4 regions of the Neobacillus sp. S1115 genome follow, and region 1 is predicted to be linked to each of the others. Evidence: predicted binding sites of a transcription regulator. Region 1 holds the regulator's gene; each other region holds the start of a gene.
What was found. Region 1 encodes Rex, which represses fermentation and respiration genes when NADH is low (regulators of the CRP and FNR family bind a similar motif). Its sites were predicted from a motif close to TTGTGAAATATTTCACAA; they were not measured.
Positions count from the first base shown of each region.

Region 1 (6,086 bases):
TACTCCAGCCTACGATTTTTCTTGAGAATAGATCCATAACGGATGATAAATAAACCCAGCCTTCAAGCGTCCAAATGTACGTAATGTCAGTTACCCATGCTCGGTTGGGCTTTTCAACATTAAATTGGCGATTAAGCAGGTTAGGATAAATGTGTAAATCATGATTTGAATTAGTAGTAATGACAAACTTTTCTTTTGGTGTGGCTGTTAAACCCATCTCTTTCATCATACGTGCAACCGTCTTTTGAGAAATGGTATAACCCCACTCCACCAAGTCGGCATGGACCCTGGGGCTCCCATACGTACCATAGCTCTCGTGAAATGATTTACTTATTTTTTGCTTGATTTCTTTACGGTAGGCATCTTTCTCAGATTGAGGTTTATTCTGGATCCTTAGCCATTTATAATAGCCACTTGATGATACTTTAAGAACTTTGCACATCTTCGCCACAGCGTGCTCATCAGAGTGGGCTTGAATGAACGTATAAATTACGCTTGGTTTTTCGTGAAGATGTGCATGGCCTTTTTTAGAATTTCGTTTTCCTCTTTCAATTTTTGTATCTCTTTCTCGTGTTGCTTTTTCAGTTTTTCAAGTTCTGTGGGTGTAAGATAGTTTTCTCCAGCTTTCCCAGCACTTGTTTTAGTCCTGTAAGCTGCCACCCATCGACTAACAGTTTTAGGGGAGATCTCGAGTTCAAAAGCTACCTGGGAGGCTTTTTTCCCCTCCTCAACGATTAACTTTGCAACATATTCTTTATACTCTTGAGAATGATGTTTACCCATGTGAACACGTCCTTTTAAATGATGATTGTATTATAATCTAAATCTCATTTTTACGTGTCCACTTTTTAGACTAACCTCATGATACCTCCTATCAAGGACATTTCCACCCCCAATTTCACTCAAATTGTCCTTGATACCGTCTATAATGTTACGCCCCGCTCCATTAATTGACCTCTTTTAGAGCTATCAGCTGGTAAGCCTTAAAGAAGGAGTCACAGAACGCATCCCATTCTTCCGCGGCTTCCATCGATGCTTCACTTACTTCTCCTAAAACAGGTCTTTGCAGCAAGTCCTCTAGTTGGTCCGTAAACTTTTTAATCGTCTCTGAATCGGCTCCCTCAAGAACGCTTGCCACAAACTCGGCAGGTGAATACCAATCAGAAACCCTGCCCAAATCGCGGTAAATTTGCGTTAACAGCAGATTACGCGGTCCCTCCCACTGTTCGTTTACGACCACATCGCGGAAGATACGCGGCAGCGACGAAAATTCCTCCATTACTCCATGGCCGGCAAACACGGAGATAGCCTCCCGTAAAATTTCCGCTCCCTCATTCGTTGCACAGATTTTCTGCAGCAAGACAAGTTCACGCAGATTAAATAACTTTTTCCTAACTTCAATTGGATGGTCCGATTTAATTCCTGGATTAAGCGGCTTATCCAACTGCAAGAAAAGATTATAGATTTTGAATGCCCCCGCCGTCGTTCGCTCAGCGGCATGCTGGATTCGTTTCAACTTGCTTGCTGCGAGTGGATAGTCTTTTACCTTCTTCCCAAAAACACTTCGGAAATCACTGTACAAATTTGCCTCCCGAGAGGCCCTCAGCATAAACCCAGCACAGGCAATCCCAATTTCCAACCGCGACAAGGTCAATACAATTCCGACTGCAACTGCAATCCCCTTATCCTTTGGACCGATTGGATAGGCACGCGCCCCCTTATATTGAATCTCCCCAGTTGGCAGCTCGGCTGTTCCCAGCTTCCATTTGATCCGATTAATCTCGTACCCGTTGCGTTTCTCCTTCTCCTTATCCCCCGGAAGCCAGGATGGTACGATAAATGTCGAAACTTTGTCAGTTCCCGATATTTTTGCCGTCACCACAGAATAATCGGCATGAGCCGCAGAACAGAAAAACTTATTCCCATACAAACGATAACACTTGCCTTCCGGAACCGCCTCCAAAACATTAGCCGGCAAATCAGAACCACCCTGGATTTCTGTCATAAATTGAGCGCCAATGGCAAATTCGCCGTTTAGCCCTTCTTTTGTATGATGTAATATATCTTGAAGTTCTGGATATTCTTCATCCGGAAATTGGTCAAGCAAAGCCACTAAACCATGTGTACATGTCAGCGGACAGGTCACTCCTGCCTCACCCAGCTGATGGATCAGCATTCTTTTCACAAAGCTTTCCCAAGGTGTCATGTTACTGGAAAAAAGACCTTCTCCGAAAATTTCATTCTCTAATTGATGAACTTCTTGAGGACGAACAATCCGGTCAATCCGATGATTAAAAGCATCAAAGTGAAGCATATAGGGGCGGACTTCCGGTCTGGCAATTCTTTCGGCTAACCGGTTCCATTTTGCAGATACTATTGGTGAAAAGGATAATAGTTTTTCGTGGATTTGGCTGTGCTGAGAACCCGTAAATTTCTTGACCACTTTTTGTAAAAACGGTTCATCACGGTACCAATCAAGGTTGTCACGTTTTTCGAGAAATTCATCAAAGCTGTAAGAATTTTTTCCTCTTGCTTCTGTCTCTTGGGAAACAAGCTTCATAAAAACGCCACTCTCCTCATGAATGATAATTCATAATTTTCAATTTAATTTTAAATGTAAGGATATGGAAGCGTCAAATATAAGCAGAAAAACAAAAAAAGAGGCTGAATAATTCAGACCTCTCCTTTATTGGTGCGCCCTTCTATAACGGTATTGGTTCCACTGAAAATGAATAAAGCATCCGATGCAAAAACCTAGAATTGCCACAAAGGCAGCCACCGCGACAAGAATCGTGAACACATAGCCAACACCATTCCATCCCAGCAGGAATCCTACAAATCCAATTCCCAAACACGATACGGCAATTTTTTGATTAAATTGCTGCTGCTCCCAATCCTCAGGGATATAAGCCTTTGGGTCCTTTCTTAAAAATAGTTTTGCTATTTGCATAATCGGATTAAATTCGAATAAAAGACCAGACATACCGGCAACAAATGGTACTAACAAAAACCATTCCTGTCCGGATAACCATGTTAACACAACACTTAAAACAATTGTCCACTGGTTTGTTTTCACGAGCGGACGTGGGATTGAACGAACTGTTTCTGTCATTTTAATCCCAACCTTTCCTATTGGATTACAATAATTACTTGTGTAATCATTTTACCCGCTTCAACTCCTTTTGTATAGTGATCTGTTTAGGAAAAATGTTTCAAAACGAAAAATGGGCCTCTCACCATTTTGGCGAGAAGCCCATTGATTATTTATTCTTCTACTTCGTCGTTTGGATAATGCTTTAAAAAGTAAACAAGTGATTGCAGCTCCACCGCCAGGTCAATATGATGCACGCGGATCGATGAAGGTACATTCAGTCTCGCTGGTGTAAAGTTTAAAATCCCTTTTACATTCGTTTTCACAAGCTTATCTGTAATCTGCTGTGCAACCGGGGCCGGCACCGTCAAAATCGCCACCGAAATATTTTCATCGATCAAATACTGTTCTATATCGTCCATCGAATAAACGGGAACATCGCCTATCGAACCGCCAATTTTTCCGGGGTCCACATCGAAGGCGCAAGCGATTTTTGTATTATTATTTTTTAAAAAATTGTAGTGTAAAAAGGCTGTGCCGAGATTACCCACCCCGATTAACGCTACCTTTGTTAATTCATCTTGATCAAGTGTTTTCCGGAAAAACGATAACAAATAGTTTACGTTATAGCCGTACCCCTTTTTCCCAAGGGCCCCGAAATAAGAGAAATCCCTGCGAATAGTGGCCGAGTCCACCTTTACTGCTTCACTCAATTCTGCAGATGACACCCTCTGCTTGCCAGAAGAATGAAGGTTTTGTAAAAATCGATAATATAAGGGCAGACGCTTTGCTGTTGCCTGTGGTATTTTCATCGTTTCATTGGACATATTTCTCCCACCCTTCAATTTTAATGGATATATTAGATTTCTCTTCTAAAATCACCGTTTTTGCCGCCGGTTTTTTCCACCAGAAAGGTTGGTCCAATCACCATCCCTTTATCAACTGCCTTACACATATCATAGACGGTCAGGGCACAAACAGAGGCGGCTGTTAGCGCTTCCATCTCAACCCCCGTACTGCCTTTGGTTTTCACTGATGCAGCAATATGCAGTGTATATTGTTCCTGCCCGGCCTGCTCCCACGAAAAACTAATATTGATACCTGTTAATGGAATCGGGTGGCACATTGGAATGATATCCCATGTCTTTTTCGCTGCCATCACTGCAGCAACCTGGGCAACTGCTAAGACATCGCCCTTTTTCATTTCGTGGTTTGTGATTTTTTCATAAATTTCAGTGCTTACTGTTATGCTAGACTGGGCAATTGCCGTGCGTGCCGTTTCCGGCTTATCGCTGACATCGACCATCTTGGCCCGGCCTTCTTCATTAAAATGAGTAAATTCAGCCATAAAAAAATCCTCCTACAAAAAATAATACAATATTTTTATGTCCATGTGTGTGAAACTTTGAACTATCAGTATATTTTTTTATAATTCCATTAAAAATTTCACTTCATTGCCGACATTCGGGTAATACGGTAAACTAGTCGTAAGGTAATAGAGGTGAAAAAAATGATTTTATTACAGGTTAACCAATTACAAAAATATTATGGTGCTGAACTTATTTTATCGAATATAAAACTGGAATTACAAACCCGTGACCGTGTTGCCCTTGTCGGACGCAATGGAGCGGGGAAATCAACGTTATTGAAAATCATCGCCGGCGAAATGGGCTATGACGGCGGCGAAATCATCAAACCAAAGGATGTTACCGTTGGTTATTTGGCGCAAAATACGGGTTTGGAGTCCAATCTGTCCATTTGGGAGGAAATGCTGACGGTTTTTGAGAACCTGCAGGCGATGGAAAAATCGCTCCGGAAGCTGGAGAAGCAAATGGCCGATCCTGCTGTTTTCGGAGACCCAGGAAAATACGAACGGGTATTAAAGGAATATGATGAATTGCAAATAAAGTTTAAAGAGCAAGGCGGCTATCAGTATGAAGCCGATATCCGCTCTGTATTGCATGGGTTAAATTTTTCCGATACTACGTTAATGATTTCAAGTCTAAGCGGCGGACAAAAAACGCGTCTTGCGCTAGGCAAGCTATTGCTGACAAGACCTGATATTTTAATTTTGGACGAGCCAACCAACCACCTGGATATCGAAACCCTTTCCTGGCTGGAGCAATATCTGCAGGGCTATGATGGCGCGATTTTAATTGTTTCGCATGACCGCTATTTTTTGGATAAAGTGGTTACAGAGGTGTATGAACTATCACGCCGCCTGATTCAGCGATTTACCGGTAATTATAGCACTTATCTTGAGCAGAAAGCTGCCAATTATGAACGCGACATGAAGCTTTATGAAAAGCAGCAGGAGGAAATTGCCGCGTTAAAGGATTTCATCCAGCGCAACATCGCACGGGCCACTACTACTAAGAGAGCGCAAAGCCGTCGGAAGAAGCTTGAAAAGATGGAAGTCATGGACCGCCCATCAGGGGATGAAAAATCCGCTTCTTTCTCATTTGAAATTGAGCGGCAAAGCGGCAATGATGTACTGACTGTTGATTCTCTTGCTGTCGGCTATGATGGAGAGAAGGTTTCCGAGGATATTTCCTTTCGTGTGTATAAAGGCGACAGCATTGCCCTTGTCGGCCCTAACGGAATCGGGAAGTCGACCCTTTTAAAAACAATTATTAAAAAGCTTCCCGCTTTGGCTGGAACTATTCAATACGGAACCAATTTGTCCATCGGGTATTACGATCAAGAACAAGCCAACCTAACCTCCAATAAACGGGTCTTAAACGAACTATGGGATGAATATCCACTGAAACCGGAAAAGGAAATCCGTACGGTGCTTGGGAATTTCTTATTTTCCGGTGACGATGTGCTTAAAAACGTTTTGTCATTAAGCGGCGGCGAAAAAGCCCGCTTAGCCCTTGCCAAGCTAATGCTCGAGAAAGCAAATTTATTAATATTGGACGAACCTACCAACCATTTGGATTTGGACAGCAAGGAAGTACTTGAGAATGCCTTAATTGATTATCCAGGTACTATT
Region 1 is NZ_AP038275.1:246,930-253,015, reverse strand. Features, by position in the region: gene ACZ5B7_RS01425 (IS3 family transposase) at 1-478, opposite strand, end outside; gene ACZ5B7_RS01420 (transposase) at 490-783, opposite strand; gene ACZ5B7_RS01415 (acyl-CoA dehydrogenase family protein) at 947-2,560, opposite strand; gene ACZ5B7_RS01410 (DUF4395 domain-containing protein) at 2,687-3,112, opposite strand; gene ACZ5B7_RS01405 (redox-sensing transcriptional repressor Rex) at 3,265-3,918, opposite strand; gene moaC (cyclic pyranopterin monophosphate synthase MoaC) at 3,951-4,439, opposite strand; gene ACZ5B7_RS01395 (ABC-F family ATP-binding cassette domain-containing protein) at 4,602-6,086, shown strand, end outside.

Region 2 (6,086 bases), 1.6 Mb from region 1:
CAATAAAGTCCTTTACCTGCTGACGGAAATTAGCCACCATCTCGGCGTTGTAATCGGTTCTCATCATGCGGTTATAACCAAGCTCGACAAAGTTTTTATAACCCAAGGCGTGAGCAATCTCGGTCCGCACCTTTACCAATTCATCATAAATCCGGTCAAACTCCGCTTCATGCTCTGCAAAGAAGCCAAATTTCGCCGTGCTGGCGCGTTTTCGCATCTCCCGGTCTGTCGATTCAATAAACGGGTCGATTTGCGCAAGTGTACGCTCTTCCCCTTCAAATTCGATTTTCGCCGATGCAACAAGCTTGGTGTATTCTGACGATAATCGGTTTTCCCTTTGCAGCAAAGGAACAATTTCCGGTTTAAACGTCTTTAGCTGACTTTCAGCAAGGGCGAAAAGCTGAGTGCCCCATTTATTTTCCAATTGCGGACGGAATTTGGAATCAACCAAAGCCTGATAATATCCTGTGATTAACCCTTCCACCTCAGGCTGGATTTCATCCATGTAATCCTGCTCATTTTTATAAAATTCATCATTCGTATCAATGGTGTGGCGAATATTACAAAGATTGAACATCGTTCCCAAGTCATTTCTCAGTTGATTGATTTCATTCATGGCCCCGCTCTGCTTTTCCACTGAGTCAGCGTTTTTGAAACGCTCCAATGCTTCATTAAATTTTGCCCGAACCTCGTCTAAGTTAGGTCGTATGTATGTATACTGTTCAAAGCCCATGAAAAAACCCCCTTTTTCATTTTTTTTGGCTATATTCATTTCGACACTATTGATTAATATTCCTTTTTGCAAAAAAAAATACGACTAAAAGCCGTATTAAAATTTTCCTGCAGGCAGACCTAATTTTTTTAACAGGTCAATTGCCTCCAGCTTTTCGGAATCAGATAAACTTGACATAAGCTTATCAATTTGTTGGGCATGTTCAGGAAAAATATCCTGAATCAATTTTTTCCCCTCATCTGTTATTTGTGCAAAAATGACACGTCTATCCGTCGGGCAGGCACTCCTTCTCAATAATCCCTTTTGTTCCAGCTTATCGACAACATACGTAATACTTCCGCTTGCAAGCAGGATTTTTGCACCAATTTGTTGCAGCGGCTGGTCGCCTTTGTGGTAAAGAAGCTCTAATACGGCAAACTCAGTTGGGTTTAGACCGCTTGCTTGGATCACTTTATTAACGTGTTCATTAATGGCTTTATAAGCTCTAGAGAGAACAATAAATAGTTTTAGCGAAACGGCTGTTGAATCTTTTTCCATAACAACTCATCCTTTATCTTTATTGGGAAATTGCCATCAAAAGCAAAACACCTATAATATCTCGATTTCAAAATTATTATAAAAAAATTTCGAACCTCTGTCAATTAACGGCAAAGTCACACTTCTTATCCTAAATGTTTATATGATAGAAAAAGTAAAAAGGATGGAATGCCCATCCTTTTTACTTAATTTCTTGAATTCTTTGATATAACTCTTCTTTTTCTTCATCAGAGAGCATTCGCTCGGCCATTGGAAAAAGGACGTTTTCTTCCTTGTTAAAATGCTCCGTTAAAATAAAGTAAGCATTTTGGATGTATCCAGCTAATTTTTTAAATTCATCAGGTGAAGATGGCATGCCTGTTTCCTGCTCAAGAAAGGATTTAATATGAGCTTTTGCTTGGTCATGCTCATACTCCATTACCGCTATTGGTCCAGAAGTTGTCCCAATATAAGTCCCCATCATTGGGAACAGCACACCTTCTTCTCTTTCCGAATGCGGGTCAAGCGCTGCCTGAAATTCTTTTACCTTCGTAATTAACTCTTGGAAATTAACTTCTATATCAATATCTTTATCAATTTTTTGGGTTAGGCTGAACAGTCCTTCCATTTGACTTCTTAATGGGGGATGTTCTTCTTTCAATTGCCTTAATCCCTTACTTTTTAGCTCAGCACTCGGCATCCCGCCGAAACCGCTCATACAACTGCTCATTACATTCACCTCTTTCAATCTTCTGCTTTCAGTATAAAAGCGCCATTACAATTATGTAGTGACAATCGTCACATCTATACCCAAATTACAACTTCCTCATAATATTATTGACAACTTTTTGAAAACGTTTTATTTTTTTGAAAAATTATAACATTTATCACTCAAAAAAATCTTTATAGTTTCATATAATAAAGTTAGATATTATGAAAGGGAGGTAAATATATTGAAAACCCCAAATTATCATGACTTTTATCAAACGGCATTTTTACCAATTGGTGCAAATGATCTTGTTTCGCTTAAGGATACAGATGCCTATATTCCAGAATCCAATTCTACACATTGGCTAATAGCCGTAGAAGGGGTTCAGCTCCCTCAGCCACGGATTTATTATCATTGGAAAGTCAGTATATATCCAGCCGCAAATGACGGCGACTTCAATTGGAAAAAGCCATATTATTGCTCAGAAAATATGGAACAAATGGATCATGCCATAACCCTTGCTTCCTCGCTTGCAGCCTCCTGCAAAAAAGATGAACTTTCCTCGGCAGCCCTTTTAGAGAAAATAAGCTGACCCTGTAAGTACTTACCTTCTAGCTTCACCTTCTTTTTATAATCTCTTGTGAAAAAATATACATATAGTGTAAATTGCAATTAGCTAAAAAAGGTGCTGCCTGCAATAGCAAACAGCACCTTTTTTTATGCTAACCTGAAGACAATCCCGTGTCCGCCTTTTGGATATTCCCATTTAATATTTTGGTAAGGGCAGCCAATCCGGCAGCTTCCGCATTCGTGACAGCCTTCATAACCTACCTGCATCCGCGTTCCTTCCCACTTATATACCTCGGCTGGGCAAAATACTGTACAAATTTTATCAGGACATTGGGTCATGCAAACGTCATGATCAAGAACGGTAAGATGGGACTTTGTGTCACACTTAAACCTGAGAAGATACTGTTTTTCCTCAATATTCTTCGTTGACATTATTTCACCGCCTTCCAAGCACGATAGAGATCTTGCAATACGCGAAGCGTTCCTCTTTGTGAGGTCATATTCTTAATAATTTGCTTTTGTTTATCACGTTTTGGCGTGCCATCAACTGTAAAGAATTTGCTAGCTGCCTGATTCATCATCGGAACATACTCTTTAAAATATTGCGGGTATTTTTCGAATGTATGGGCCGCATCTTTGTACTTCTCTAAATCTTTGATGATAAAGCTATTATAAAGGGCCTCGCGGTAGTTATTTAACATTGATTCGCTGAAATTGCCGTGGCGGTGCGCCTCAATGACAGTCTCGGCAGCCAATAAGCCAGAATGCATCGCCATGTTCGAACCTTCACGATGAATAGCGTTAACTAGCTGGGCAGCGTCCCCAACAACAATAACTCCGTTGCCTGCCACTTTAGGAACTGAGCGGTAGCCGCCTTCCGGAATGAGGTGGGCAAGATATTCAGCAGACTCGCCGCCGGCAATGAACGGCTTGACCATCGGATGATTCTTTAAGTAATCCAGCAGTTCATAGGGCTTCATTTTTGCTTTTATCATACTCGATAGTGTTGTCCCCACACCGATATTCAAACTCTCTTTGTTGGTATATAGGAAAGCCGTACCCAGATTTCCTTTTGTGGAATCTCCAAAGATCTCAATTGTGCAGCCTTGGTTGTCCTCCAAATTGAAGCGGTCATTTATTTTTTCTTTTGGAAGATTAACAACTTCCATAACTGTCAGCGCCACTTCGTCCGGGCGGAACTCCTTATGAAACCCAAGCTGTTTGGATAACAGGGAGTTAACTCCGTCAGCAAGGACGACTACATCTGCAAAAACCTCACCATCCGGCCGGTCAGTGCGGACGCCAACTACCTTGCCGTTTTCGACAATACATTCTGTGACAACTGTTTCGGTAATTAGAAGCGCTCCTGCCTCCACAGCTTTCTTTGCGAACCATTGGTCAAACTGGGCCCGTAGAACTGTAAAGTTATTATATGGCTCCACACCCCATTCAAGGCCTTTATATCCGAACGAAAGAACTGATTCTTTGTCCATCATCCAGAACCGCTGTTCAATGACTGGTCTTTCAAGCGGCGCTTCTTTCCAAAATTCAGGAATCAATTCTTCCATTTGCTGGCGGTACAATACTCCACCCATAACGTTTTTTGCCCCTGGGTACTCTCCACGTTCAATCAGCAGCACATTCAAACCGTTTTTAGCACAAGTGTAAGCACAAGAGGTTCCTGCAGGGCCAGCCCCTACCACAATCACGTCAAATTTCTCAGGCATAGCTCAGTTCACCGCCCTTTTCAGCTTTAAGCTTTTTAAATTGCTCGATTAGTTTAGGGATAATTTCCATTGCGTCTCCTACAATGCCGTACGTTGCCACGTCAAAAATCGGGGCGTTCGGGTCTTTGTTGATGGCAATTATAAACTCAGAATTCTTCATACCGACCACATGCTGAATCGCTCCGGATACTCCAATGGCAAAATAAATTTTCGGTGTGACCGTTTCTCCTGTCTGTCCAACCTGCTGCTCATGAGGCAGCCATCCTGCTTCAACGACATCGCGGGTTCCGCCTACGCTTGCGCCGATTGTTTCCGCTAATTCATGGATTAGCTGGAAATTTTGCAGGTCGCCCATTCCTTTGCCACCGCATACGATGACATGGGCATCGGCTAATTTAGCTTTTTTTGTTACGTCATTCACAATTTGTAGTACTTTTGTACGCATTTCCGCCTCGTTCAGAGCTATTTTCTCTTCAATGATCTTTCCTTGTCTTCCTGCATCCGGCTCAAGTGCCTTCATTACTTTAGGTCTTACTGTTGCCATTTGCGGGCGATGCTTCTTACAGAGGATCGTTGCCATAATATTACCGCCGAATGCCGGCCGGCTTGCTTCTAGCAATCTATTATCTACGTCCACATCCAGCATCGTCGTATCTGCTGTTAATCCTGTAACTAAATCAGTTGCAACAGCACTTGCCAAGTCCTTTCCGTTGGGGGTTGCACCGTAAAGAATAATTTCCGGCATATATTTTTGAGCTAGCAGCATAACACCGCTCATATAGGATTCTGTACGATAATCCTTCAAAACTGGATGGTCAATTACGTAGACCTCGTCAGCCCCATAAGAAATAACCTGATTTGCTAATGGCCTTATTTGATTGCCCAGCAAGAATCCCCCTAATGGGACCTCAAGCTTATCTGCCAGCTTCCTGCCGGCACCCAGCAATTCTAGTGAAACATCTTCAATTTTGCCGTCATTTTGTTCAATGAATACCCAGACTCCACGGTAATCGTCAAGATTCATTTAAGACCCCTCCCTGCTCTATACCCTAAAATTTATTAACATTATTTAGTTGACTGTAATGTAAACAGGTCTTTTTTCTCCATCAGAATATCCATTAGCTGACTTACCTGCTCATCGGCGGAACCATCTAGCTTTTTCCCGCCTTCAGGCCGTGGAGGTGTAAACATTTTGCCGACAACCGTAGGTGACCCTTTTAGGCCAAGCTGTGAGCGGTCAACATTTTCAAGATCATCCACTGCCCAAATAATAGGTTCATATCTTGCAGCACTAATCATGTTCGGCATTGGTGAATACTCGATATCATTGATTTCTTTTTCAACTGTTAATAGACAAGGCATTTCCGACTGGACCAGTTCGTATCCGTTGGTTAATTTCCGTTGAATTAAGACCGTTTTCTCACGCTCATTCACTTCTGTTACCTCAATCACATTTGTAACAGGAGGAATATCCAATCTCCGTGCGATACCAGGGCCAACCTGGCCGGTATCTCCATCAATGGCATGCTTTCCACAAATAATCATGTCAATCGGGAGTTCCTTGGCAATTCTTTCTAACGCCTTTGATAAGGCGTAACTGGTTGCAAGTGTATCGGCACCGGCAAAAGCACGATCCGATATTAAATACCCTTGGTCTGCGCCAATTTCAACGCTTTTCTTAATGACAGCAGTTGCCTGCGGAGGTCCCATTGATAAAACCGAGATGGTCCCGCCAGTTTTTTCTTTGATTTTAACAGCTTCTTGAACCGCATGGGCATCATATGGGTTCAAAATAGCCGGGGCACTCCTGCGGTCGAGTGTATTTGTTTTC
Region 2 is NZ_AP038275.1:1,808,227-1,814,312, reverse strand. Features, by position in the region: gene ACZ5B7_RS08900 (M3 family oligoendopeptidase) at 1-733, opposite strand, end outside; gene ACZ5B7_RS08895 (MarR family winged helix-turn-helix transcriptional regulator) at 830-1,270, opposite strand; gene ACZ5B7_RS08890 (hemerythrin domain-containing protein) at 1,452-1,979, opposite strand; gene ACZ5B7_RS08885 (hypothetical protein) at 2,203-2,550, shown strand; gene ACZ5B7_RS08880 (ferredoxin family protein) at 2,676-2,960, opposite strand; gene ACZ5B7_RS08875 (FAD-dependent oxidoreductase) at 2,960-4,255, opposite strand; gene ACZ5B7_RS08870 (electron transfer flavoprotein subunit alpha/FixB family protein) at 4,248-5,279, opposite strand; gene ACZ5B7_RS08865 (electron transfer flavoprotein subunit beta/FixA family protein) at 5,321-6,086, opposite strand, start outside.
Region 2: ACZ5B7_RS08890 (hemerythrin domain-containing protein) is a predicted target of Rex. The motif match lies at 2,036-2,053, and genes of this name have one in related genera.

Region 3 (6,086 bases), 650 kb from region 1:
TTAGGTTAAATTGGCCGATAAACGTTAAATAGCCTTTATCATATTTGGGGAATTCCAATTCATCAGGCAAATCTGGCAAACCGCCTAATTTCGAAGAACCAATTGGAATAAACTCTTCATCTACTTTTGTTTTTTCTATTTTTATAGAATTTTTCAAAGCTGAGATAATATCTGCTTTCATATGGTACAACTCATATTCGTGAAGTAATGTGTCAATATGCTGCATAAAACAGAATCCCCCTTTTTGGTGTTTTTTTTAACCCTTTCAAAATAAACCTGCACTAAGGTTATTATATAAAAAAACTGAAAGCTTGTTTGTAACGTTTTGGTAAATGCTGATTATAAGCACTGCATATTGTCATCGTACTGTTGACTAATTTTATAGATTGATAACATAATTCCGTGACTTTATATGGTATAATTATCCAAAACAAATGGAGGTTCGCAAATGAATGCAATTTTTCCAATCGTAACTTTCTTATTTTACATAGTTCCTATTGTATTTGTGATTTGGTTTCTAGTTAAATTCCTTAATATACAGCAGGAAAAAAATAATATTTTAAGAACTATAGCTGACAAGTTAGATAAGCTAAATAAGTAGACGGGAAACACCGTCTCTTTTTTATGAGACTGTTTACAAACTACTTCATAAACAAAAATAAGCAAGGTGAAAGCGACAGAATTAAAGGAGGAAGATTGGACCTGGAATCGTGTTTTGGAAAGGGTTTTGGAATTGTTTAATCGCCAAAGCATTTGCAGGAGAATTTAGTGTTTATTTTTCAACCATCTAACGACCCCATAAATAATAAGCAGTAACGCACCCATCTCGATTGCATGGTCGGCCAAGTTAAGAATTCCACCGGAGCGAATGATAAAATCTGTCACCTGCCCAAACAAAAGTCTATCAATGCCATTTCCAATCGCTCCTCCGACTAGGAATCCAAAACTACTATCGATGAGGGCACCCTTCATTTCTTCGGTTCTTCGAAAATATAAAACACCTATTACAAAAATCACAGCTACAACCCCGAAGAGTCGTGCATTACCTTGAAATAACCCTCCGGCCATTCCGCTATTTTCGATATGTGTGAGGTGTACTCCCCATACTGAAAATGTTTCATTGATATCAATGTATGCCCGAATTAGAAACTTAGAAAGCTGATCCATCATAATAACGAGGATGGCAATTACATAAAATAGCATATATTGTCCTTCTTTCCTGCAGAATTACTTGCATCCTAATCATCATTATAATGGAAGGCTATGGGAGAAGTAATTGGTTGTAATTATTCATATTTTGTTGAATGAAATTATCTCAGATTCGAGACACTTTGTTTGACTACTACAAATTTGAGAAGTACTATGGTTACATAAAGTATATTTGATAACTAAAAATTACCTTATATATCGTACCAAAAGCAAAAAAGGCATGCCAATACAGTAGATCTACAGAGAATTATTTTTTGTTGAATAATGATTATATATTGAAGCCGGCTAATTCTAAAATAAAAAATATTCCGTTGACAAATAATAGTTGTGAGGTCGATAAGTTAGTTGATTTATATAAAATTGGAGGAATGCATCATGGGTAAACTAGACGGTAAAGTAGCCATTATTACAGGGGCAGCACAAGGTATGGGTGCTATGCATGCTCGTAAATTCGTGGAAGAAGGAGCAAAAGTAGCCATTACTGACCTTAACTTGGAGGGTGCACAAAAACTAGCCGATGAATTAGGGGAAAAAGCAATCGCTCTTAAATTAGATGTTGCTAGTGAAGAGAATTGGATAGAAGTTGTAACAAAAACAGAAGAAACCTTTGGTCCTATCAATGTGTTAGTAAATAACGCAGGGATTGGTATCTTCAAAACATTGGAAGAACTAACTGTCAAAGACTTTGAATTAACATTTAAAGTAGATGAGCTTGGAGTATTCCTAGGAATGCAAAAAGTAGTGCCTTCTATGAAAAAAGCTGGTGTAGGTTCCATTGTTAATATTTCATCTGTAGATGGTTTGGTGAGTGCACCAACGGCTATTGCTTATAGTGCTTCTAAACATGCTGTAACTGGTATGACAAAGGGTGCAGCTGCTGAGCTTGGACAATATAACATCCGTGTAAATTCTGTACATCCAGGAATTATCAAAACACCTATGGCTGACCAACCAGATGTAGAAGCATATCTAAAGCAACTTGAACAAGATATTCCTCTAAGAAGAAGAGCAGAAGTAGAAGAAGTATCTAATTTAGTTATATACCTTGCATCTGATGATTCAAGCTATTCAACTGGAGCCCAATTTGTAGTAGATGGCGGAATGATCTCTGACTTATAATTGATAAAAACAACTCATGGTTGGAAAAGAAAAATAAGGATGCATGGGAAGGATGCATGGGGACGGTTCTTTTGCATCATTTTAGCTGTTCTCAGCTCATTTGCCGGAGATGGAACCTAAACCGGCATAGTAAGAAAAGAAATAGGTTTGTTACACTATTTGGCGCATTTCTATTAAGAAGAAATGCGCCAAATTTTATCTTAAACAATAAATTTAAGAAATCCATTCGTTATACAGCTACTTACTCCCGCGCACAGCATAAAAATCGTTTTCTTCCGAGCGAAATATCATCCACAAGATTTTGAGGAATATTTAAAAGCCTGGCACTACTGGAAGAACATTATTAAATAGTAACAGCTGAATTTCTACTACATTCGTGTAACAAATAGTTTGATTTGTTAAAATTTTTTTGCACTTGTTTGAATTTATTTTAAGAGATTGTTAAATCTTGAACAATCCTCCCTGAAGCCAAAATACATTTGCTATGCTGTGGATGTATCGAAACTAAATTGCGGAGGTGTTGTTAATGTTAGTAAATTGGTTAAGACAAAGCAAAACTGCATCGGGTATTTTAACTGTTCTTCGTTTATATCTTAGTTACGTTTGGCTCACGGCGGGGTGGCACAAATTATCAAGCGGAGATTTTGACGCTTCGGGATTTTTAAAAGGAGCAATCGCTAACCCAGTTAAAGGTCCTGACGGTGCGGTAGTTTTTGGCTGGTATGTTGATTTCTTAAAACATGTTGCATTGCCTAATGCCCATATCTTCAATACGATTATTCCTTTAGGAGAATTTCTTGTTGGTTTAGGATTATTACTAGGATGCTTAACAACAGCTGCCATGTTCTTTGGTCTATTGATGAACTTCTCTTATTTATTTGCTGGAACGATTTCTTCGAACCCATTAGATATTCTATTAGGAGTTATAATCCTATTTGCAGGCGCTAATGCTGGAAGAGTCGGACTTGACGGCTGGATGAAGCCATTCATAAGAAAAACAGTACTTAAACGCAAAGTAAAAAGCAACAACCAAACCGTGAAAGATACCCAATCAGTCATAGACAATAAACCTGTCAACCTAAATTAGATGCATGGGTAGATGCATGGGGACGGTTCTTTTGCTTCATTTTCAGCTGTTTTCAGCTGTATTTGCTGGGGATGGAACCTGAACCGGCAATGTGGAATGGGACAAGAGAACCGTCCCTATGCATCATTCAAGAGGGATAGCCTCAATCGTTTTAACTTGAGTTGTCGCGAAATAAATCAATATACAAGTTTCCTTTTGTTCCTACAACTGCGTAAGAAATTTCAGAGGCCTGAATGTTTCTCCTTTTTAATTCTGCCAAGAACCAGTCTTTATCGTATTCGTGGTTAGAAAAATTCTTCTCTAATATTTCTCCATCAATAACCAGTTCTATAGGAACCTTACTTGAGGGTGGGACCAAATTTAGGTCCTTTCGCATTACATTTTGGTATTCTGCTTTTTTTAAAACCGATAGAGAACCATTTACTTCTAAAATGGCACATTCCACTTCTTCTATATTAAAGATATCTTTTCCTCGTAATGCCTGTGTAAGCATATCTAATGAATAACCAATCTTTTTAAGTGATTCTTCCATGATTTTTCCTTCTTGAATTAAGAAAGTTGGTTTTCCGGCAATCCATTCCTTATAGCGGTGTTTTTTAACAGCAAGGGTATTCAATGTAAAAATAACAGCACCCATTATAACGAATGCAAGGATAAAATACCGGAACTTAATATTTAGATTGAATGCTAGATTTCCTGCAATGGTTCCCATTGTAATCGTAGCGATGAAAAGGTGATACGTCTTTTGGAATATGGCCTGTTTCCCAAGAATATGTACAAAAACCCATAAGATGATAAATGCAGTTAAGGTTCTAAAGATGATTTCTAAAGATCCTGGCATCGCTGTTCTCCCTTGCAAAAGTCAAAACGGTAATAGTTGGCATCTATAAGCTAAAGATATTATGTTCTTCCTGCAAGTGAATTATCCGGAGTGTTTATATTTCATAAATTAAAAAATGTAAATACGTTCCCTTAATGGTGTTTCTTTAAAAATTTCAACATTTCGTTGAAGGCATGTTGAAATGATTGTTCATTAAATTTAGCAGAGTACGGGTCGCTGAATCCGTGTTGACCGTTAAATTTATGGATATCGATATTTTTTTGACCGAGATTCGAAATTAACTGATCCACATTAAAGGATTGTTCTTCTTCCGGAAAGAATAAAACCGTAGGGCATCGCGGCACAATCTGTTGGTAATTTCGAATTCTCGAACCATAATAGGCAACGACTCCATCCAAACAACCTTCCTCACTGCACAGCCAAGCAACCGTTGCGCCAACGCTAAATCCAATCAGATATATTTCTTCGTAATTATTTTTAACATCTAACAATAGATTCTTGATTTTTTTAACAGCTTCGGTGAAACCTACATTGTTCATAAAATGATGGTAGGCAATCTCTTCTTCAGAATAAGTAAAAGGTTGTTCTCGCTCTAATAAGTTCGGGCAGATCACATCAAAACCCTGTGTTGATAATAAATCACAAAAGTCTTCCATATGCTGATTAATGCCATAGATTTCGTGTATAACAATAATCAAATGACTTGAATTCTTCAGTATTTGGAGCATTTTATCCCCCATAAAGTGTCAATATTTAAAGGAAGCTTTCCGCAAATTGTTCTTCGGAAATGACTTTAAATCCATTTCTCTTTAGTAGTGCAGAAGTGACTCCCATTCCCTCGATTTTTTCGCCAATAAATTTGCCGTTATAGATCATCGAACTCCCGCAGGACGGACTGTTTTCCTTAAGAACCACTAAAGTCGCTTTTATTTCTTTTGCTTTTTCGAGTGTAGTATAGGCTCCGTTTAGGTAAAGCTGGGTAACATCTTTTCCTGATTGATCTACTACTTTCGCCTTTCCATCCAGCACATCTTCACCGTTGCCGCCGATGATTTCAGCAGGCGCTCTTGGCGTTGAAAAGCCGCCAAGTAATTCTGGACAAATGGTAATAGCTTTATTTTCTTCTACTAGTTTCCTAATTTTATTATTTAAACTATGTGTACCGTTATAGCGCACTTCCAATCCCGCTAAACACGAACTCACCAATATCATTTACGAACCCCCTTTCATGTAAATTTTAGCATATTCTCAGGGGGCGGCTCCTTTTGGGGTATAGGGGATGAAATGACAAGAACGGTCTCGAACGGTCCTTGTATATCATTTCAATAGCAGTTAGCCTAATAAAACACAATGATGGAACCTGAAACCGGCAATCGCAACAAAATGATGCATGAGAACCGTCCCCATGCATCATTATTTGTTATGTCCAACATATTGAAATGAGTAAATATGTGTTTTTGTTAGCTCAATGGCTTCTTGGATAAATGCTTCTGGAGTTTCTTTGAAGCCATTTTCGATCCAATTCTGGAGGAGTCCATAGAAGCCATAAGCTGTATAGCGTTTAAAATAATCCATATTAACTGGGATATTGTTGATGGTTTCGAAAATAAATTGTTCCTTATAGATTTTTATGATAGTTTGAGGGAACCGTGTATGCAATCCTGGTAACGTGTCATCGTAGTTGATCAATGTGAAAAAATTCTGATTTTTATAGATGTAAGAAACGATATTAAAAGATGGGGCATTTAGCTTGGTAGTATAAACCTTTTGACCAGGTACATATGCTTTGCCTACCGAATCTTCCAACCCCTCAAGCATGGAAATAAGTAA
Region 3 is NZ_AP038275.1:900,513-906,598, forward strand. Features, by position in the region: gene ACZ5B7_RS04265 (YwqG family protein) at 1-226, opposite strand, end outside; gene lspA (signal peptidase II) at 766-1,203, opposite strand; gene ACZ5B7_RS04275 (SDR family NAD(P)-dependent oxidoreductase) at 1,585-2,328, shown strand; gene ACZ5B7_RS04280 (DoxX family membrane protein) at 2,855-3,415, shown strand; gene ACZ5B7_RS04285 (DUF421 domain-containing protein) at 3,567-4,256, opposite strand; gene ACZ5B7_RS04290 (dienelactone hydrolase family protein) at 4,388-4,984, opposite strand; gene ACZ5B7_RS04295 (2-thiouracil desulfurase family protein) at 5,010-5,468, opposite strand; gene ACZ5B7_RS04300 (TetR/AcrR family transcriptional regulator) at 5,670-6,086, opposite strand, start outside.
Region 3: ACZ5B7_RS04280 (DoxX family membrane protein) is a predicted target of Rex. The motif match lies at 2,767-2,784, and genes of this name have one in related genera.

Region 4 (6,086 bases), 840 kb from region 1:
GGTTGCCCCTGGTCCAATCTGGACTCCGCTTATTCCATCGACCTTTACGGCGGACCAGGTCACCACTTTCGGATCAGATACTCCAATGGGGCGTGCCGGGCAGCCTCATGAACTGGCGCCAAGCTATGTTTTCTTAGCCTCAGAGGATTCGTCCTATATTAGCGGGCAAATGATTCATGTGAATGGCGGGACGATTATTAATGGGTAGAAAAAACGCATCGGGCTTACCGATGCGTTTTTTTCTGAAGCTCAGGCGCCTATTGGCGACTATTACACTCGTTTTTTCAATAGTTTGGGCACAAATCGGATATAACTAACCCATCTTCGCTCTTGATGTTGCCGGCTGATACTTTCTCATCGGTCCAAATTCAAGAACTTCTTGCAGATAAAGATTACCTTTTGGACTTGTCCGCTTAAGCAATTCCATCAAATATGTAATATCGTCCATCGCTCTATGTGTTTGATAGTTTGTGATTTTATGGGCTTCCAAAAGGGTAATCAGCTTGCCATTTGGAAAGCCATACTGTTTCCAAGGCACATTCCTCATCGTGCAAAACCACTGCAAGTCATTCACTTCCGGATACATGTGGTAAAGGAAACTGCGGTCAAAGGAAGCATTGTGGGCAAAAACAGAGTCAGCACGATGAAAATAGGTTTTAATCTTCACATCATAAAAACTTTTTCCTCGAACCATGTCATATGGTATACCATGAACCCGATAAGCCCTATCATAATTCTGGCGAGCCGAGTTTGAAAGCGGCTCTCGCAAAAAGGAATCTTCCTCCAAAATTTCTAATATTTCACCGGTTTCCGTACAGTAAGAAAATAACTTCAGGGCCAGTTCAATAACCTCATCAGTAGTCGGTCCCAGCCCCGTAGTTTCCACATCCAGCATTAATCCTAATTTCGCCTGTCTTTGCAAAGTGATCATTCCTTAAATCGAAAATTTCCTTTATTATACCAGATTCCCTTCACCCATCCCATAGCTTAAAAATTTCCACGCTGCTCTAATCCAACCATAAACGCTCTTATGACAATTTCCAGACTCTCATCCAAATCCAATGACATCTTAAATCCACCTCTTTGCTCTAGGGACGAGAATCCGTGCAGGACACTCCGCAGTCCCCTTACAGCATGGATGGCGAGATCACCTTCGAGGTGAAAAGCCTGCAGGACCCGGACGGAAAGGTCGACTATTTTTGCCCCCGCCTGCTGGACATCAACATCCTCCGGATCCGGTGCAAGCAAGGTGGCCTCATAGATTCCAGGATGTCTCCTGGCAAAGCTTACATATGCCTTACTAATCGATAGCAGTGCATCGGTTCCTGACACCCCGATAGCTGCCTGGGCCAATTCATCATACAACATGTTGAGTCCATAGATAGCCAGCTTTTTCCTTAATCCTGCCAGTCCATCGAAATGATTATATAGAGAAGGCGGGCGAATGTTCAGCTCTTTTGCCAGATTTGCCAAGGTAACCTCCTGCATGCCATATTGGTCGGCAAGGTCCCCTGCCACTTCCAGTATCGCGGATAATTCAAGTCCAACTTTCGGTCTAGCCATTTTAGTGCTCCTTTTTTCTTAATTTCTGTTCGAATTTATTGATAGCCATCGCCATGACTGCAACTGGGTTTTCTACCATTTCCCCGTGTCCGACAGCAAGTAAACTTGGGTTTAATTCAGCCAGTTTTCTAGCACTTTTCAGAGCGGTTTGTTTGCTCCACGTACCGAACGCGGGAAATGGAAACAGTGGTCTTATATCCCCTGCAACCGCTATGCCTCCTCTTGTCTGGAAGGCGTCACCTGCTACTAAAGCCTTCGTCCGCAAATCAAGAAATGACATCGACCCAGGTGTATGGCCCGGTGATTCAACCACCCTTAAGTGTCCAAGCTCATCCCCTTCCTTCAATAATACACTGGCTCTAGTTTTCAATTTCTTCGGCACACCGCCTTTAATCGGGGTCTGATCTTCATGGGAATCTAGGGAACGGTCACCGCACATTAATCGGTTATCTCTCACCGAAATATAAACAGGGACGTCCGGCAGTCTTTCCTTTAACAAATCCAGAGCTCCCACATGATCCTCATGGGCATGGGTTAAAACAATCTTTGTAATAGGTTTTCCAATTCTCTCGGCAGCCTGCAATATTCCCTTTGCACCAAACCCTAAGGCCGCATCAATTAGGGTTAAACCGTCGTCTTCGTCCACTAAATAGCAATTCACCGGAAACAAATTCGCCATAAACGTTACCTGATACAAATATCCCTTCTTGATCATTCTCATTATGACCAACCCCTTAACTAATATCATTAGTTTCATTTTAACTAATAACATTAGTTAAATCAAGAGGTTTATTTGAAAAATTTTCCTAAATTATCTTCCCTTCCAGTATGTAACAAATTGTTCAAAGCTTTTTTACGAATATGTGAATTAGTGAACAAAAAACTCTCAATTCAAACTAAATTTGATATATTAACAGTGTAGAAATTATTTAAAACTTATAAACCTTTTAAGGAGATGTTTCAAATGTTTGCAAATTGGTTGAGAGAAAACAAGATCGCCGCTGGAATTTTAACCGTCTTACGTTTATATCTCGGATATTCTTGGTTCACTGCCGGTTTTCATAAATTAACTGGAGGTTTTGATGCCGCTGGATTTTTAAAAGGAGTTACTGCCAATCCAGTAAAAGGTCCCGATGGTGCCGTTGTTTATGGCTGGTATGTGGAATTCCTTAAAGGCTTCGCCCTTCCTAACGTTGATATCTTTAACTTTATCGTTCCTTGGGGAGAAGTTTTAGTCGGCTTGGGGTTAATGTTAGGCTGCTTAACTACTGCCGCTGCATTCTTTGCCTTAGTGATGAACTTTGCGTTCTTCCTTGCAGGAACTGTATCTCACATTCCTACTGACATTTTCCTTGGCGTGATTATCTTAGCTGCAGGTTACAATGCTGGCCGCATTGGTCTTGACCGTTGGGTTGTTCCATTCTTCCGTAAAACTGTTTTAAAAGCAAACGATCCGGTTAAACTAAACGCTTAACAAAAAATCGCCTCAGTTCCAGCCGAACTGAGGCGATTTTTATTTTGTTCTGCCCAAACTTCTTCCGGCCTGAGATCAGTCGATTTCGGCCTCCAGCATTTCCAATTTGGTCATGTAACAAAGTGTTCAAAGCTTTTTTACGGATATGTGAATTAGCTTCCACAAAGCGCTCAATTCAAGTTTTATTTGCTATATTAACAGTGTAGAAATTATTTAAAATTTATAAATTTTTTAAAGGAGATGTTTCATATGTTTGCAACATGGTTAAGAGAAAATAAAATTGCCGCTGGAATTTTAACCGTCTTACGTTTATATCTCGGATATTCTTGGTTCACTGCAGGTTTTCATAAAATAACTGGAGGTTTTGATGCAGCTGGATTTCTGAAAGGTGTTACTGCTAACCCAGTAAAAGGCCCGGATGGTGCCGTTGTTTATGGCTGGTATGTGGAATTCTTAAAAGGCTTTGCCCTTCCTAACGTTGATATCTTTAACTTTATCGTTCCTTGGGGAGAAGTTTTAGTCGGCTTAGGATTAATGTTAGGCTGCTTAACAACTGCCGCTGCATTCTTTGCCTTAGTGATGAACTTTGCGTTCTTCCTTGCAGGAACCGTATCTCACATTCCTACTGACATTTTCCTTGGCGTGATGATCTTAGCTGCAGGCTACAACGCCGGTCACTTCGGTTTAGACCGCTGGGTTGTTCCATTCTTCCGTAAAGCAGTAATCAAAGGAAAAGAACCTATTAAACAAACCGCTTAACAACCATTAATCGCCTCAGTTCCAGCCGAACTGAGGCGATTTTATTTCGTTCTGCCCGAATTCTTTTCAGCCTGAGATCAGTCAATTTCGGCCTCTAGCATTTCCAATATCGTCATGTAACAAAGTGTTCAAAGCTTTTTGACCGATATGTGAATTAGCCACAAAAAAGCGCTCAACTCCAATTTGATTTGCTATATTAAGAGTGTAGAAAAGAAATTATTTAAAACTTATAAACCTTTTAAGGAGTTGTTTCAAATGCTTAACAAATGGTTAAGAGAAAACAAAATTGCCGCTGGTATTTTAACTGTCTTACGTTTATATCTTGGGTATTCTTGGTTTACCGCAGGTTTTCATAAGTTAACAGGAGGATTCGACGCCGCAGGATTTTTAAAAGGAGTGACTGCTAACCCTGTAAAAGGTCCTGATGGTGCCGTTGTTTATGGCTGGTATGTGGAATTCTTAAAAGGCTTTGCCCTTCCTAACGTTGATATCTTTAACTTTATCGTTCCTTGGGGAGAAGTTTTAGTCGGCTTAGGATTAATGTTAGGCTGCTTGACTACTGCCGCTGCATTCTTTGCTTTAGTCATGAACTTTGCGTTCTTCCTTGCAGGAACTGTATCTCACATTCCTACTGACATTTTCCTTGGCGTGATGATCTTAGCTGCAGGCTACAATGCAGGACATTTCGGTTTAGACCGCTGGGTTGTTCCATTCTTCCGTAAAGCAGTTTTAAAAACAAACAACCCGGTTAAACATACTGCATAACTAAAAAACACCTCTATCTCAGCCTTGAGATGGAGGTGTTTGTTTTTTGTAGATTAATAGCTGCTATCTTCCTTGAAACTCTGTCTGTTAACGTACCAATTTGTAACCTGTGTCAGGATAGCAAAAACAGCAAAGAAATTCATTGCCCAAACGTTAATAAATGGCGTAAGGCCGCCGAATTCTATCGTAGCATAGCCTTTAAACTTCATGACAATCATGGATTCAATAAAAATCAAAATGAAACCTACAACACCTGCAACCGCCGCTCTTATCATTAGTAATCCCTCCGAAAAGTTTTTGCTATATACTCAAATAATTTTTGTCTAAATTGTGAACTTGTTATACCCATTATATAGCAATTCAGAAGGAAACCAAAGTAAAAAAAATCACATTTTAAAAAAATAATTTGGTTTAAAAGAAAGGTTTCCAAAGTGCCAAAACCGCATTAACCAATACACCGACATGGACAACATCCAACCCTGTGTAAAATTTAAATAGATACGTTCTGCCTTCCGGGCTTAGGAGATCGCCTTCTTCATTCGACGGCTTCATAGCCACTTTATATTTATTCATCCTCGGTACAATATATATGATAAAAAATAGCAGCATAACACTTGCAATCATTTGTTTGACGCCAAGCCAGGTTAACTCGAAAAACCCGTATCCTGCAGCGATTGTCATGAGGATACCTGTTAGGAGCACTCCAACAGTCGCGATTTTAAACATATTCTCTGTGGCTAAAATCATCTTGGCATACTCCATCTCAAGTTCAGTCCCTCTTGCTTTTTTCAAGTTTGGCAGGATATAAAAACGCTCATAAAAAGCACCCCCAAACCAAACCATAACGCTAATTACATGGATTAGCAGCAATAATGTAAACATCGTCTTCCCTCCTATATTTTACGAACCGGCATCCCGTTATCATTTAAATTCTGATAATCCGCTTCAGCGACAGCCTTGAGCTTTTTCAAACTTTTGATGGTCATCCATTTTAAAAAAGGTTCCAAGATATAACGGTCGGCCATATTACCAAACCAAGAACGATTTGTATTCATTCGGATATTCGTTGAAAACCTAGACCGTCCATTACCCAAATCCTTGTAATGCCACGATCCCCCGCCTGACTTAAATGGAATGCCTTTACTTGCAACCAACCTGACAGCTGAACGCTGATTCGGTTCAACAGTGACATATTCCATGTCCAATTGAAATGATCCAAACATGCGCCCAATTGATCGGAACTTTGCCCCCTTTTGCGGTACAATCGCATCCACAAGCTCTGCTTTGATAATTCGATAGTCCCATTCCGGACGCCGTGCCGGGCTTTGCGTCAGAATCCATACCGTTTCGACAGGTGCTTCAATATCAACAGAAAAATTGCAACTTGCCATTGTGAATCTCCTCTTTTCTTTTTGTCGTTCAGCATTTACCATTATTAGTAACAATTTGTAAATTCTGATTATCATGGATTTATCTTATTCGAATACGAACGTTGAAACTATTATCCATTGGTATACCTATACGT
Region 4 is NZ_AP038275.1:1,091,291-1,097,376, reverse strand. Features, by position in the region: gene ACZ5B7_RS05335 (SDR family oxidoreductase) at 1-208, shown strand, start outside; gene ACZ5B7_RS05330 (exonuclease domain-containing protein) at 314-931, opposite strand; gene ACZ5B7_RS05325 (TetR/AcrR family transcriptional regulator) at 988-1,563, opposite strand; gene ACZ5B7_RS05320 (MBL fold metallo-hydrolase) at 1,565-2,284, opposite strand; gene ACZ5B7_RS05315 (DoxX family membrane protein) at 2,528-3,037, shown strand; gene ACZ5B7_RS05310 (DoxX family protein) at 3,287-3,796, shown strand; gene ACZ5B7_RS05305 (DoxX family protein) at 4,052-4,561, shown strand; gene ACZ5B7_RS05300 (hypothetical protein) at 4,615-4,836, opposite strand; gene ACZ5B7_RS05295 (DUF2269 family protein) at 4,973-5,443, opposite strand; gene ACZ5B7_RS05290 (SRPBCC family protein) at 5,455-5,952, opposite strand.
Region 4: ACZ5B7_RS05315 (DoxX family membrane protein) is a predicted target of Rex. The motif match lies at 2,425-2,442, and genes of this name have one in related genera.